DNA from 2 places in the Streptomyces sp. NPDC002328 genome. Region 1 is predicted to be linked to the other one. Evidence: riboswitches for the same ligand, from Rfam matches in the RefSeq annotation. Region 1 holds a riboswitch; the other holds the start of a gene.
What was found. Region 1 has a riboswitch for glycine ahead of gcvT (glycine cleavage system aminomethyltransferase GcvT). Riboswitches for the same ligand answer to the same signal wherever they lie in the genome.

Region 1 (7,198 bases):
TTCGGGCGGTGCTCCTTGGCGAGCTTCTCCACCTCGGCCATGTCGACGAGACCGGTCGCCGGGTCCACGTGGTACGCGACCACGTCGAACTGCTTGCCCGAGAAGTTCAGCCGCATCCCGTGCGTGAGGTGACCGCCGTGCGCCAGGTCCAGGCCCAGGATGGTGTCGCCGGGCTGGGCCAGCGCGAACAGGGCGGCCTGGTTGGCGGAGGCGCCCGAGTGCGGCTGGACGTTGGCGTACTCGGCGCCGAACAGGTCCTTGATCCGGTCGATCGCGATCTGCTCGGCGACGTCGACGTGCTCGCAGCCGCCGTAGTAGCGGCGGCCCGGGTAGCCCTCGGCGTACTTGTTGGTCAGGACCGAGCCCTGCGCCTCCATGACCGCGAGCGGAGCGAAGTTCTCCGAGGCGATCATCTCCAGCGTGGACTGCTGACGGCGCAGCTCGGCGTCGACCGCCGCGGCGACCTCCGGGTCGAGCTCGTGCAGGGGCGTGTTCAGGACAGACATGCGTCTACGACTCCTCAGCCGGCGGTGTAGGCGGTGTACTCGTCGGCGGACAGCAGCTCCTCCTGCTCGCCCGCGACGCGTACCTTGAACAGCCACCCGCCCTCGAAGGGGGCGGAGTTCACCAGCGACGGGTCGTCGGCGACGTCCTGGTTGACCTCGACGATCTCCCCGTCGACCGGCGAGTACAGCTCGCTGACCGACTTGGTCGACTCCAGCTCGCCGCAGGACTCGCCCGCGGTGACCGTGTCGCCGACCTCGGGGAGCTGGACGAAGACCACGTCGCCGAGCGCGTTGGCCGCGTGCTCCGTGATGCCGACCGTCGAGACGCCGTCCTCGGCGCCCGACAGCCACTCGTGCTCCTTGCTGTAGCGCAGCTGCTGCGGGTTGCTCATGGCCTGAATTCTCCTGTACGCGGGGGAGTGCTGGTGAAGGGGGACCTGCTCGGAACGCACGTGAGCAGCGGAAATGTGCGCAGGGTCACGCCGTGGGGCGAAGCACCGCGCCCAGTGTCTACTTCTGGCGCTTGTAGAACGGCAGCGCCACGACCTCGTACGGTTCGTGGCTGCCCCGGATGTCCACGCCGATGCCCGCGGCGCCCGGAACGGCGTGCGCGGCGTCGACGTACGCCATCGCGATCGGCTTGCCCAGGGTGGGGGAGGGGGCGCCGGAGGTGACCTCGCCGATCACCTGGCCGTCGGCGACCACGGCGTACCCGGCGCGGGGGACCCGGCGGCCCTCGGCGATCAGGCCGACGAGGACGCGCGGAATGTCGTGGTTGAGGTTCTCGAGGGCCTCGCGCAGCGCCTGGCGCCCCACAAAGTCGCCCTCCTTCTCGAACTTCACCACCCGGCCGAGCCCGGCGTCGAAGGGGGTGAGCGAGGTCGACAGCTCATGCCCGTACAGCGGCATCCCCGCCTCCAGGCGCAGCGTGTCCCGGCAGGACAGACCGCAGGGGATCAGACCGACGCCCTCGCCGGCCTTGGTCAGCGCCTGCCACAGCTCGACCGCGTGCTCCGGCTTCACGAACAGCTCGAAGCCGTCCTCGCCGGTGTAGCCGGTGCGGGCGATCAGCGCCGGGACGCCGGCGACCGTGCCGGGCAGCCCGGCGTAGTACTTCAGGCCGTCGAGGTCGGCATCGGTGAGGGACTTCACGATGCCGGGGGACTCGGGGCCCTGCACGGCGATCAGCGCGTACGCGTCCCGGTCGTCGCGCACCTCGGCGTCGAAGCCGGCGGAGCGCTCGACGAGTGCGTCGAGGACGACCTGGGCGTTGGAGGCGTTGGCGACGACCATGTACTCGGTCTCTTGGAGCCGGTAGACGATCAGGTCGTCGAGGATGCCGCCGTCCTCGCGGCAGATCATGGTGTAGCGGGCACGGCCGACGCCGACGGTCCCGATGTTGCCCACGAGGGCGTAGTTCAAGAGGGCCGCGGCCTGCGGTCCGGTCACCGTGATCTCGCCCATGTGCGAGAGGTCGAACAGGCCGGCCTTGGTGCGCACGGCGAGGTGCTCGTCGCGCTCGGAGCCGTAGCGCAGGGGCATGTCCCAGCCGGCGAAGTCGGTCATGGTCGCGCCGAGCGAGCGGTGCAGGGCGTCGAGGGCGGTATGGCGGAGCGGGGTACTGCTCATCGGGCGTTCGTCTCCCAAGGCATGACTGTGAGGTCGTTCCTCCCCATCTGTCATCGGAACCTGAGAGGTTCGCCATGAAGCCCGTCCGTGAACGGGACGGTCAGTGGCTTGCACCTTGGGTGGAGCCGCCCCCGGACAGGGGCCGGCCCGCTTTTCAGATGTGCCTCGCCCGCGCGGTAACGGGGCCTGAGAGATTCAAGGGAGGGACTTGCTCCTTCGGCGCCCCAGCCCGGCGCTTGCGGGAAGCGCCGCTGGGAACTCTCCCGCGCGGATTCAAACGGCCGGTATGCAGTTGGCGCGGCCATCATTGCACGGCACGCCCCGGTCGGGGCAGGCCCCGTCTGTAACCGGCTTGTGGCGGTACGCGCACGAAAACGGAAGACACCGCGCATTACCTTCTCTTTACGCTCGATGGGGAGAAGACTTGTCTGACCCCAGGGGAGGACGATCACGGTGAACAGGACCTCGACGTACGCGACGACCTCGGCGTACGCGACCACCACGGCGATCGGGCTGCCGGCCCAGCCGGCGACGCCGGTCCGGGGGGCGTGCGGCACCCGGCCCGCCCCCGTCGTCCGCGACCTGCGCGCCCGCGCCGGGCACAGCCCGCACGGGCTGCTGTTCGGGCCCCGGGACCTGGTGGTGGTCACCGGTCTGCCGGGCAGCGGCAAGTCCACGCTGATGAAACGTGCCGTGAAGGGCGTCCGCATCGACTCCCAGGACACCCGTGACCGCTGGGACGCGCGGATGCCGCGGGCGCTGCCGTACGCCCTCTACCGGCCGCTCGTCCGGCTGGCCCACTACGCGGGGCTGTGGCGGGCGCTGCGGTCGGGCAAGGGGGTCGTGGTGCACGACTGCGGCACGCAGGCGTGGGTGCGGGACTGGCTGGCCCGGGAGGCCCGCCGGCGCGGGGGCATGCTGCATCTGCTGCTGCTCGACGTGACCGTGGACACGGCGCTGGAGGGGCAGCGGGAGCGGGGGCGGGGCGTCTCCCGGTACGCGTTCCTGCGGCACCGCCGGGCCGCGTCCCGGCTGCTGCGGGCGGTGGAGAAAGGGCGGCTGCCCTCCGGCTGCGGCTCGGCGATCCTGCTGGACCGCGACGCGGCGGACACCCTGCGCCGCGTCGGCTTCACCGGCTGAGCCCCGGGGTGCGCCTGGATCTGGACGGGACGGCCGTTGCCGCTAGCCTTTCTGCACCAGTGGTTCTCGGCAGGCGGCGGTAGGCAGATGGAATTCCCCCCGGCGGACTTCCCGGCGGACTTCTCCGCGGGTTTCCCGGCACAGGCGCACCCCCCTTCGCACGGCGGTTGGCCCGGCAACGAGCTGGAGGAGGCGCTGTCCGCGTCCCTCGGCGTGCCGGGGGCCGGCGGGCGGATCGTGGAGGTGCTGGGCCGGAGCTTCGTGTGGATCCCGCTGCCCAGCGGCGGCGGCCCGCACAGCGGCCCGCTGGACCTGCCCACGCTGGAGCTCGACGGCCAGGTCTACGTGCCCGTCTTCAGCTCAGAGGAGCAGTTCCGCCAGGTCGTCGGCCCGCACATGGCGTACACGATCGCGCCGGCGGTGGAGTTCGCGCGGGGGCTGCCGCCGCAGGTGGGCATCGCGGTGAACCCGGAGGGCGTGGTCGGCGTCCCGCTGCCCCCGCCGGCCGTCGCCGAGCTGTGCCGGGCCGGCCGCACCCCGCTGGACGGCCCCGCCGCCGGCGGCCGGGTCCGCCTCTTCGAGCCGGACTGGCAGGACGACCCGATCGACTTCCTGTCCGCCGCCTCGGCCGAGTTCGAGGCGACGGGCGTGGTCGTCACCGCCCGCCGCTGCCTCGCCGCCATCGAGACGGCGGCCCCGGTGATGTTCGTCGGCGTCGAACTCTCCCAGTGGGAGGGCGACCTGAGGGCCCTCCCCCTGGAGGCCCTCGGCCGCGCCCTCACCCGCGCCCCCGCCAACTGGCCGGTCAACCTGGTCCTCCTCGACGTGACGGCCGACCCGGTGGCCCGCTGGCTGAAGGAATCCGTCCGCCCCTTCTACACCCGCTGACCCCCGACCGAAGGGCCCCCTTCCACCCAGGGCGCCCGGCCCGACCCCAGGGGCGCGGGGAACTGCGCGCCCAGCCCCCACAACCCGCAGCCGCGGACGGCGAACAACTCGACACTCCATGGGCACCCGTTGTCGGCGAAGCCACCTAAGCTGGACCACGCAACGCGGCCAACCAATCGAAGGGGCGGTACAGGTGAGCGCCAGCGGCATCGCGGCCGGGCAGGTCGAGCACATGCTGCGCCAGGTGACGCCCGGGCGCTACGACGCCTACGAGGCGCTCCTGCGCGCGCTCGCCACCCCGACGGCCGGCCAGGTCTGGATGCTGCTGTGGCAGGGCCAGGCCGGCTCCCCGGACGCCCAGTACGGCACGATGGAGGTCGAGGGCCACGGCTACGCCCCCTGCGTCACCTCCGCCCAGGAGCTCTCGGCGAGCGGCTGGAACAGATCGTACGAGGTCATCGACGGCCTGGACGTGGCCCGCACGCTCTACCCCGACCACTACGGCCTCTGGCTGAACCCGCACGCCCCCGGCGGCGGCGTCGGCATCCCCTGGCTCGACCTGCGCCGCATCGCCACCGGCCTGGACCGCCAGCCCGCCGGCCCCCTGCGGCTGTCCGAACCGGGCGTCGAGGTCCCGCAGTTCTACGCCCTCCTCGCGCAGAACGCCCACCGCACACCGGCGTTGCGCTCACTGCGCCGCGCCTGGGTCCAGCCCGCCCTGGGCGCGCCGTACCTGGTCATCGGCCTGGACGTGTACGACACCTCCCCGCCGGCCGTGGACGCGGTGCGGGCGATGATGCAGCAGTCGATCGGCGCGGTGCCGGAAGGGCTGCCGGTGTCGACGGTCTCCATGAGCGACGACCACGACCCGATCGTGATGTGGATGCGGGCCCACGCCCGCCCCTTCTACGACCGTGAGGCCCACGCCCCCGCCCCCGCCGCCCCGGCTCAGGCGCCCGTGGCCGGCTACGGCTACCCGCCCGCCGGCCGCTTCTGATCTTGGCGTCCGGGCCCTCACTCAGCGTTCCCCAGCCGCGTAAGGCACCGGTCGTCTTCGCGCGTAGATAGCGGCAGTTGGTCCGTTTTGCTGAGCAAATGCCCCAACACGTCCGCGTCCGGCAGCCATTACCCACCGTCCGGATAACGGAATCCACCTGACCGCATCACGTTTACGCATCCTTTTCCTGCCAAGTCTGGCAACAGATCGCCAAAGCGTTGAAGACTCCCGCACCAGGGGTGCTTCACCCCTGCACACGAACGGACTGATCACGCCGCTACAGCGGCAAGTGCGGGCCGGCTACCGCCGGTTGAGAGGGGTCCCTGCCAGATGACGGCACCATTGCACGAGCCGACCGCGGAAGCGGCCCCGAGCCCGGTCGAGGAAGCGGCGGTCGCCGCGTCCAACACGAAGGCCGTACAGGGTCGTTCCCTCGGCCGGATCGCCTGGGAGCGCCTGAAGAGGGACAAGCTCGCGCTGACGGGCGGCATCATCGTGCTCTTCCTCGTCGTGATCGCGCTGCTCGCCCCGGTCATCACCGGCGCGCTCGGGCAGGACCCGAACGAGTATCACGAGGACCTCATCGACCCGCTGTTCGGCACCCCCACGGGCACCCTCGGCGGCATCAGCGGCGAGCACCTGCTCGGCGTCGAACCGGTCAACGGCCGCGACATCTTCGCCCGCATCCTCTACGGCGCCCGCATCTCGCTGCTGGTCGGCTTCCTGTCCGCCGTCGTCGCCGTGATCCTCGGAACGGTGCTCGGCATCCTCGCCGGCTTCTTCGGCGGCTGGGTCGACTCCCTCATCAGCCGGGTGATGGACGGCCTGCTCGCCTTCCCCCAGCTGCTGTTCATCATCGCGCTGGTCTCCGTCATGCCGAGCAACCTGATGGGTCTCACCGGCTCCAACGTGCGCGTCTTCGTGATGATCCTCGTCATCGGATTCTTCGGCTGGCCCTACATCGGGCGAGTGGTGCGCGGCCAGACGCTCTCGCTGCGTGAGCGCGAGTACGTCGAGGCCGCCCGCTCGCTGGGCGCCGGACGGCTGTACATCCTGTTCAAGGAGCTGCTGCCCAACCTCGTGGCCCCGATCGTCGTCTACACCACGATGATGATCCCCACCAACATCCTCACCGAGGCCGCGCTCAGCTTCCTGGGCGTGGGCGTCAAGCCGCCCACCGCCTCCTGGGGGCAGATGCTCTCCAGCGCGATCGACTACTACGAGTCCGACCCCATGTACATGGTGGTTCCGGGTGTGGCGATCTTCATCACCGTGCTTGCCTTCAACCTCTTCGGCGACGGCGTCAGGGACGCGCTCGACCCGAAGGCCTCCCGCTGAACCGCCGCACCACAACCGTCCCGTGGCCTCACACGGGGTCTCTCATCTAATCCGGAGGATCCGAGATCGTGACTACCCAACGCACCTCAGGCCGGCGGAAGCAGGCGCTTGCCGCTGCCGCCGCGGTCGCCGCGCTGCTGACCACGGCGGCGTGCGGCGGTGGCGGAGACGACGGCGGCAACGGCTCGAAGGACGGCGCCGCCGGCTTCGACGCCGCGAACAACAAGGTCGCCCAGGCCTCGCTCGCCAAGAAGGGCGGCACGCTGAAGTTCGGCGCCGCCCAGGACGCCGACTCGTGGGACACCACGCGCGGTTACTACGGCATGATGTGGAACTTCGCCCGGTACTACAGCCGTCAGCTGGTGACGAACAAGCCGGAGCCGGGCAAGGCGGGCGCCGAGCTCACCCCGGACCTCGCCACCGATCTCGCCAAGGTCACCGACGACGGCAAGACCTACACGTACACCCTGCGTGACGGCGTCACGTGGGAGGACGGCAAGCCGATCACGTCGAAGGACGTCAAGTACGGCATCGAGCGCGTGTGGGCGCAGGACGTGCTGTCCGGCGGCCCGACGTACCTGAAGGACGTGCTGGACCCCAAGGGCGAGTACAAGGGCCCGTACAAGGACACCTCCGCCGACAAGCTCGGTCTGAAGGCCATCGAGACGCCGGACGACAAGACCATCGTCTTCAAGCTGCC
Region 2 (7,198 bases), on a different contig from region 1:
GTGACGGCATGCAGTCCTACACCATCGGCCAGGCCGCACGTCTGCTCGGCGTGAGCCCCGACACCGCGCGCCGCTGGGCCGACGCGGGCCGGGTGGCGACCCACCGCGACGACACCGGCCGACGCCTCATCGACGGCGCGGACCTCGCCGCGTTCTCCGTCGAACTGGCCGGTTCCGGCGGGGCCGAGGAGGGCGCCGCCTCCTACACCTCGGCCCGCAACGCCTTCCCCGGCATCGTCACCGCGATCAAGCTCGGCGACGTCGCCGCCCAGGTGGAGATCCAGGCCGGACCGCACCGTCTGGTCTCGCTGCTGACCCGGGAGGCCGTGGAGGAACTCGGCCTGGAGGTCGGCGTGGAGGCCACGGCCCGCGTGAAGTCGACCAACGTCCACATCGACCGCGTCTGACCTACGTCCGACCGACGACATCGAGGAGAGAGCCCTGACGAAGGTCGAGTTGAAGCCCATCGCCCGCGCGGGCGTTCCCTTCGCGCTCCTGCTGCCCGCCCTCCTCGGCCTGGCCTTCCTCCTGCTGCCGCTCGTCGCCCTCCTGGTCCGCGCCCCCTGGCACAGCATGCCCGAGCAGCTCACCAGCGACGCGGTCTGGCAGGCGCTGCGGCTCTCCCTGCTCTGCGCCACCGCCGCGACCGCGGTGAGCCTGGTCGTCGGCGTGCCCCTGGCCTGGCTGCTGGCCCGGGTCGACTTCCCCGGGCGCGGCTTCGTGCGGGCCCTCGTCACGCTCCCCCTGGTGCTGCCCCCGGTCGTGGGCGGTGTGGCCCTGCTGCTCGCCCTCGGCCGCAACGGCGTCGTCGGGCAGTGGCTGGACGCCTGGTTCGGCGTCACGCTCCCCTTCACGACGGCGGGCGTCGTGGTCGCGGAGACGTTCGTGGCGATGCCGTTCCTCGTCATCAGCGTCGAGGGCACCCTGCGCGCCGCCGACCCCCGCTACGAGGAGGCCGCGGCCACCCTGGGCGCGTCCCGGTTCACCGCGTTCCGCCGGGTCACCCTGCCGCTGATCGCGCCGGGCATCGCGGCGGGCGCCGTCCTGGCCTGGGCCCGCGCCCTCGGCGAGTTCGGCGCGACGATCACCTTCGCGGGCAACTTCCCCGGCCGCACGCAGACGATGCCGCTCGCCGTCTATCTCGCCCTCCAGAGCGACCCGGAGGCCGCGATCGCGCTCAGCCTGGTGCTGCTGGCCGTGTCCATCGCCGTCCTGGCGGGCCTGCGCGACCGCTGGATGACCGCGTCATGACCGCCGCCGACGTCTCCGCGGCCGGCTCCTGCGGCCGGGGCCCGGACACGGGTCTCGACTCCCGGCTGGTCGTCGACCGCGGCTCCTTCCGCCTCGACGTCGCCCTCACCGCCGCCCCCGGCGACGTGGTCGCCCTGCTCGGCCCCAACGGCGCCGGGAAGACGACGGCCCTGCGCGCCCTGGCCGGTCTCGTCCCGCTGTCCGAGGGTCATCTGCGGCTGGACGGCCAGGAGTTGGAGCGCACACCGCCGGAGTCCCGGCCCGTCGGCGTGGTCTTCCAGGACTATCTGCTCTTCCCGCATCTGACCGCGCTGGACAACGTGGCCTTCGGCCCGCGCTGCCACGGCGCGACCAAGGCGCAGGCCCGCGTCCAGGCCGCCGCGTGGCTGGAGCGGATGGGCCTCGCCGAGCACGCCGGCGCCAAGCCCCGCCGACTGTCCGGCGGCCAGGCGCAGCGCGTCGCCCTCGCCCGCGCCCTCGCCACCCACCCCCGGCTGCTGCTGCTCGACGAGCCGCTCGCCGCGCTGGACGCGCGCACCCGCCTGGAGGTGCGCGCCCAACTCCGCCGCCATCTGGCCGCGTTCGAGGCCGTCGCCGTCCTCGTCACCCATGATCCGCTCGACGCCATGGTCCTCGCGGACCGGCTGGTCGTCGTCGAGCACGGCCGAGTCGTCCAGGAGGGCGCACCGGCCGACATCGCCCGCCATCCGCGCACCGAGTACATCGCGCAGCTCGTCGGACTGAACCTCTACCGCGGCCGGGCCGACGGCCACACGGTCCACCTCGACGCGGGCCCCGCCGTGACGACGACGGAAGACCTCTCCGGACCGGTCTTCGTCGCTTTCCCGCCGAGCGCGGTCACCCTCCACCGCGACCGCCCCTCCGGGTCCAGCGCCCGCAACCTGTGGCGCTGCGAGGTCGCCGGTCTGGAGACCCACGGCGACCAGATCCGCGCCGACCTCACCGGCGAGCTGGCCCTGGCCGCCGACCTCACGACGGTCGCCGCGGCGGAGCTGGACCTGCACCCGGGCGCGACGGTCTGGGCGACCCTGAAAGCGGCACAGACACACGCATACCCGGCATAGGCGGCGTGAGGCTGCCCGAGCCCTACCGTGGGTGCCCATGACCCTGAGCATCCGCAACCAGCTCCCCGGCACCGTCACCGCCGTCGCCCCCGGCGAGGTGATGGCCACCGTCGGGATCCGTCTCACCGGCGGCCAGTCCGTCACCGCGGCGATCACCCGGGAGGCCGTGACCGAACTCGGTCTCGCCCCGGGCTCCGCCGTCCGCGCCCTGGTGAAGGCGACGGAGGTCGCCGTCGCCACCGGCCCGGTCGAGCGACTGTCGATCCGCAACCGGCTCCCCGGCACGGTCACCGACGTCGCCGTCGGCGGCGCAATGGCCTCCGTCCGGCTGTCCATCGAGGGCGGCGAACTGCTCGCGGTCATCACCCGAGAGGCCGTAGAGGACCTCACCCTGACAACCGGCACCGAGGCCGTCGCCCTCATCAAGTCGACCGAAGTCTCCTTGACGACGGACTGAGACCAGCCCGGAAGCCGGCGGAAATCGGACCGAGAACGGACCGGGCCCCACCCGGATCGAGCCGCGACCGGCCCGGAAGCCGAGCGGGATCGAGCCGGACCGAGCCGCGACCGGACCGGGAGCCGACCAGAATCGGACCGGGCCCCACCCGGATCGAGCCGCGCCAGATCCGCGATCGGACCGTGCGCCGAGCTGGGTCGAGCCGGGATCGGACCGGAGGCCGGCCGGAGTCGAGGCGAGATCGGCCCCGGCGCGCCGAGGGCTCCCGTCCGCATCGGTGGATCGGACGGGAGCCCTCGACAGGCGGCCGTGCGTCGCCGGCCTCGCGTCAGTCCTGGTACGCGTCCAGCGGCGGGCAGGAGCACACCAGGTTGCGGTCGCCGAAGGCCTGGTCGATGCGGCGCACCGGCGGCCAGTACTTGTCGGCGACGGACACCCCGGCCGGGAAGACGGCCTCCTCACGCGTGTACGCGTGCTCCCACTCCCCGCCGAGCGCGGCGGCGGTGTGCGGCGCGTTGCGCAGCGGGTTGTCCTCGGCCGGCCACTCGCCCGACCCGACCTTCTCGATCTCCGCGCGGATGGCGATCATCGCCTCGCAGAAGCGGTCCACCTCGGTCAGGTCCTCGGACTCGGTCGGCTCGATCATCAGCGTCCCGGCCACCGGGAACGACATCGTCGGCGCGTGGAAGCCGTAGTCGATGAGCCGCTTCGCCACGTCGTCGACGCTCACCCCGGTCGCCTTCGTCAGCGGCCGCAGATCGATGATGCACTCGTGCGCGACGAGCCCGCCGGGCCCGGTGTAGAGCACGGGGTAGTGCGGTTCGAGCCGCTTGGCGATGTAGTTGGCGCTGAGCACCGCCACCTGCGTGGCGCGCTTGAGCCCCTCACCGCCCATGAGCCGCACGTACGCCCACGAGATCGGCAGGATCCCCGCGGAGCCCCAGGGCGCGGCCGAGATCGGCCCGACGCCCGTCTCGGGCCCGGCGGCGGGCTGGAGCGGGTGGTTCGGCAGGTACGGCGCGAGGTGCGAGCGCACGGCCACCGGTCCGACGCCGGGACCGCCGCCGCCGTGCGGGATGCAGAACGTCTTGTGCAGGTTGAGGTGCGAGACGTCACCGCCGAAGTGCCCCGGCTTGGCGAGCCCGACGAGCGCGTTGAGGTTGGCGCCGTCCACGTACACCTGACCGCCGGCCTCGTGCACCTGCGCGCAGATGTCGGCGACGTGCTCCTCGAACACGCCGTGCGTCGACGGGTAGGTGATCATCAGCACCGACAGCTCGTCGCGGTGCTTTTCGATCTTCGCCCGCAGGTCCTCGACGTCGACCTCGCCGTCCTCGGCGGTGTTCACGACGACGACCTTCATGCCGGCCATCACGGCGCTCGCGGCGTTCGTCCCGTGCGCGGACGACGGGATCAGGCACACCGTGCGCTGCTCGTCCCCGTTGGCGCGGTGGTACCCGCGGACGGCGAGCAGCCCGGCCAGCTCGCCCTGCGAGCCGGCGTTGGGCTGGAGGGACACCTTGTCGTAGCCGGTGACCTCGGCGAGCCCCTCCTCCAGCTCGCGGATGAGCGTGAGGTAGCCCTGCGCCTGCTCGGCGGGCGCGAACGGGTGCAGCTGCCCGAACTCGGGCCAGGTGACCGGCTCCATCTCGGTGGTGGCGTTGAGCTTCATGGTGCAGGAGCCCAGCGGGATCATGCCCCGGTCGAGCGCGTAGTCCCGGTCGGCCAGCCGGCGCAGGTAGCGCAGCATCGCCGTCTCGGAGCGGTGCTGGTGGAAGACGGGGTGCGCCAGGATCTCGTCGGTGCGCAGGAGCCCGGCGGGCAGGGTGTCCTCGGTGACCGCGTCCAGCGCCGCGATGTCGCCCTCCGTGCCGAAGGCGGCCCAGACGGCGCCGATCTGGGCGCGCCCGGTGGTCTCGTCGCAGGCGATCGACACCTGGTCGGCGTCGACGAGGCGCAGGTTGACGCCGTTGCCCCGCGCGGCGGCGACGACCTCGGCGGCCCGGCCCGGCACCCGGACGGTCAGCGTGTCGAAGTACGAGCCGTGCACCACCTCGGCCCCGCCGGCCGTCAGCCCCGCGGCGAGGATCGTCGCGTACCGGTGCGTCCGCCGCGCGATCGCCCGCAGCCCGTCGGGGCCGTGGTAGACGGCGTACATCCCGGCCATGACGGCGAGCAGGACCTGCGCCGTGCAGATGTTGCTGGTCGCCTTCTCGCGCCGGATGTGCTGCTCACGCGTCTGCAGCGCCAGCCGGTACGCCTTGTCGCCGTCCGCGTCGACGGAGACGCCTACGAGCCGCCCGGGCAGGCTGCGCGCGTACTTCTCCCCGACGGCCATGTAGCCTGCGTGCGGCCCGCCGAAGCCCATCGGCACCCCGAACCGCTGCGTCGTGCCGACCGCGATGTCCGCGCCCAGCTCGCCGGGCGAGGTCAGCAGCGTCAGCGCGAGCAGGTCGGCGGCGACGATGACGAGCGCCCCCAGCCCGTGCGCCTGGTCGATCACGGGCTTGACGTCCCGCACGACGCCGGAGGCGCCCGGGTACTGGAGCAGCACGCCGTTGATCTCACGCTCGGCGATGTCGGCGGGGATGCCGTCGGCGAGGTCGGCGACGACCACCTCGACGCCGGTCGGCTCGGCGCGGGTCTCGATCACGGCGATCGTCTGCGGCAGCACGTCCGCGTCGATCAGGAAGAGGCCCTTCTTGTTCTTCCCCATGCGCCGGGAGAGCGCCATCGCCTCGGCGGCGGCCGTCCCCTCGTCGAGCAGCGAGGCGCCGGAGGTGGGCAGCCCGGTGAGGTCGGCGACCATGGTCTGGAAGTTCAGCAGCGCTTCCAGCCGCCCCTGGGAGATCTCCGGCTGGTACGGCGTGTAGGCCGTGTACCAGGACGGGTTCTCCATGACGTTGCGCAGGATGACGGGCGGCGTGAACGTGCCGTAGTAGCCGAGCCCGATCATCGAGTCGAGGACCTGGTTGCGGTCGGCGAGCGAGCGCAGCTCGGCCAGCACCTCGGCCTCGGTGCGCGCGCCCGGCAGGGCCAGCGCGCCGGCGTTCTTGATCACATCCGGGACCGAGGCGGCGGTCAGCTCGTCCAGGGAGCCGTATCCGACCTGGGCGAGCATCTTGGCCCGCGCTTCCTGGTCGGGGCCGATGTGGCGCTGCTCGAAGGGGATTCCCTGTTCGAGGTCGGAGAGCGGAATGCGATGGGCGGTCATTGCGGAGGCCTCCTGGTCTGACGCGACCTTCGAGGGGCACCACTGGCGCGGGTACCCGGACGGCCTCCCCCTCTGTCATCTCAACCTGAGAGCTTCACCGGCCGCCCGAGGGAGCCCGGCTTTCACCGTCGGTGAGAGCGGAGGCTTCCGCCACCGCTCTGCTTTCCAGAGTGACCTCGTCCGTGCGGTACAGGGGCCTGAGAGATTCCGGGGAGGATTTGCTCCTTCGGCGCCTCCGATGGTGTCCGGAGGACTCTCCCGCACGGGGTCAGCAGCCGTTGCCAGACTACCAGCGGGGTCAACGCCCCCTCCTTTCGAGTGGCCGCCGGTCCCGATGTGCTCTTTTGTAGTGCTTACGGATGAGGTGCGACCATGTGGAGGGCCCCGTGCAGACCGACATCGATCCACGCAACCTGATCGGCCGCAAGGCGTTCGACCGCGACGGCGCCAAGATCGGCACGGTGGACGAGGTCTACCTCGACGACGCCACCGGCGTCCCGGAATGGGCCGCGATACGCACCGGCCTGTTCTCGCGGGACGCCTTCGTCCCCCTGGAGCCCAGCGAGCTGGTCGAGGGCGCGCTGCGCGTCCCCTTCGAGCGCTCCCTCATCAAGGACGCCCCCGACTTCGGCGTGGGCCGCCACCTCTCCCCGGAGCAGGAACTCCAGCTCTACCACCACTACGGCCTCGATGTGGCCGCCCCTCCCCCGCTGCCCGACCACGACTTCGGCAGGCTGGCGGGCACGGACGAGACCTGATCCGGACCGTCCCCGGCGTCCGGCCCGACGCGGTCGTGGGGCGCGGGAGCGCCGGGTGACGTCGGGGCCGGGCAGGGGCCGGGTTCCGCGCGCGGATCGGCTTTCACCAGCGGCAGCGGGTCCGCCGGCTCCAGGGCGGGGTCGTCGGTGCGGAACGTCCGTACCCGGCCCACGGGCGAGTCGGGTGTCTCGAAGCGCACGGTGACCCGGCCCAGACCGCTGCCCTGCACCCAGCCGTGACCGAGCTCCGCGTGCCGCACGTCGTGCCCCGGCCGCCACAGGTGCTCGGCCGGCGTCTCCTCCCGCCCGGCGGGCTCGACCGGCTGCGGCTCCTCATCGGGCACGGCCGCCCGCTCCCCCGCGGCCTGCGCGAACAGGTCCTCCTGAGTGAAGTCCGCCAGCCCGCTGACGCCCACCCCGAGCAGCCGCACCC

Region 2: it holds a riboswitch for glycine, as region 1 does, so the genes downstream of both, gcvP (aminomethyl-transferring glycine dehydrogenase) here and gcvT (glycine cleavage system aminomethyltransferase GcvT) in region 1, are expected to answer to the same signal.

Annotation. Positions count from the first base shown of each region.
Region 1 is NZ_JBIARQ010000010.1:46,891-54,088, forward strand. It holds gene glyA (serine hydroxymethyltransferase) at 1-506, opposite strand, end outside; gene gcvH (glycine cleavage system protein GcvH) at 521-898, opposite strand; gene gcvT (glycine cleavage system aminomethyltransferase GcvT) at 1,017-2,135, opposite strand; glycine riboswitch at 2,300-2,411, opposite strand; gene ACFYX4_RS24215 (AAA family ATPase) at 2,583-3,275, shown strand; gene ACFYX4_RS24220 (enhanced serine sensitivity protein SseB) at 3,363-4,163, shown strand; gene ACFYX4_RS24225 (enhanced serine sensitivity protein SseB C-terminal domain-containing protein) at 4,357-5,160, shown strand; gene ACFYX4_RS24230 (ABC transporter permease) at 5,491-6,498, shown strand; gene ACFYX4_RS24235 (ABC transporter substrate-binding protein) at 6,567-7,198, shown strand, end outside.
Region 2 is NZ_JBIARQ010000016.1:171,565-178,762, forward strand. It holds gene ACFYX4_RS31765 (molybdopterin-binding protein) at 9-407, shown strand; gene ACFYX4_RS31770 (ABC transporter permease) at 457-1,251, shown strand; gene ACFYX4_RS31775 (ABC transporter ATP-binding protein) at 1,248-2,336, shown strand; gene ACFYX4_RS31780 (molybdopterin-binding protein) at 2,374-2,793, shown strand; gene gcvP (aminomethyl-transferring glycine dehydrogenase) at 3,122-6,007, opposite strand; glycine riboswitch at 6,183-6,278, opposite strand; gene ACFYX4_RS31790 (PRC-barrel domain-containing protein) at 6,394-6,765, shown strand; gene ACFYX4_RS31795 (DNA polymerase IV) at 6,687-7,198, opposite strand, start outside.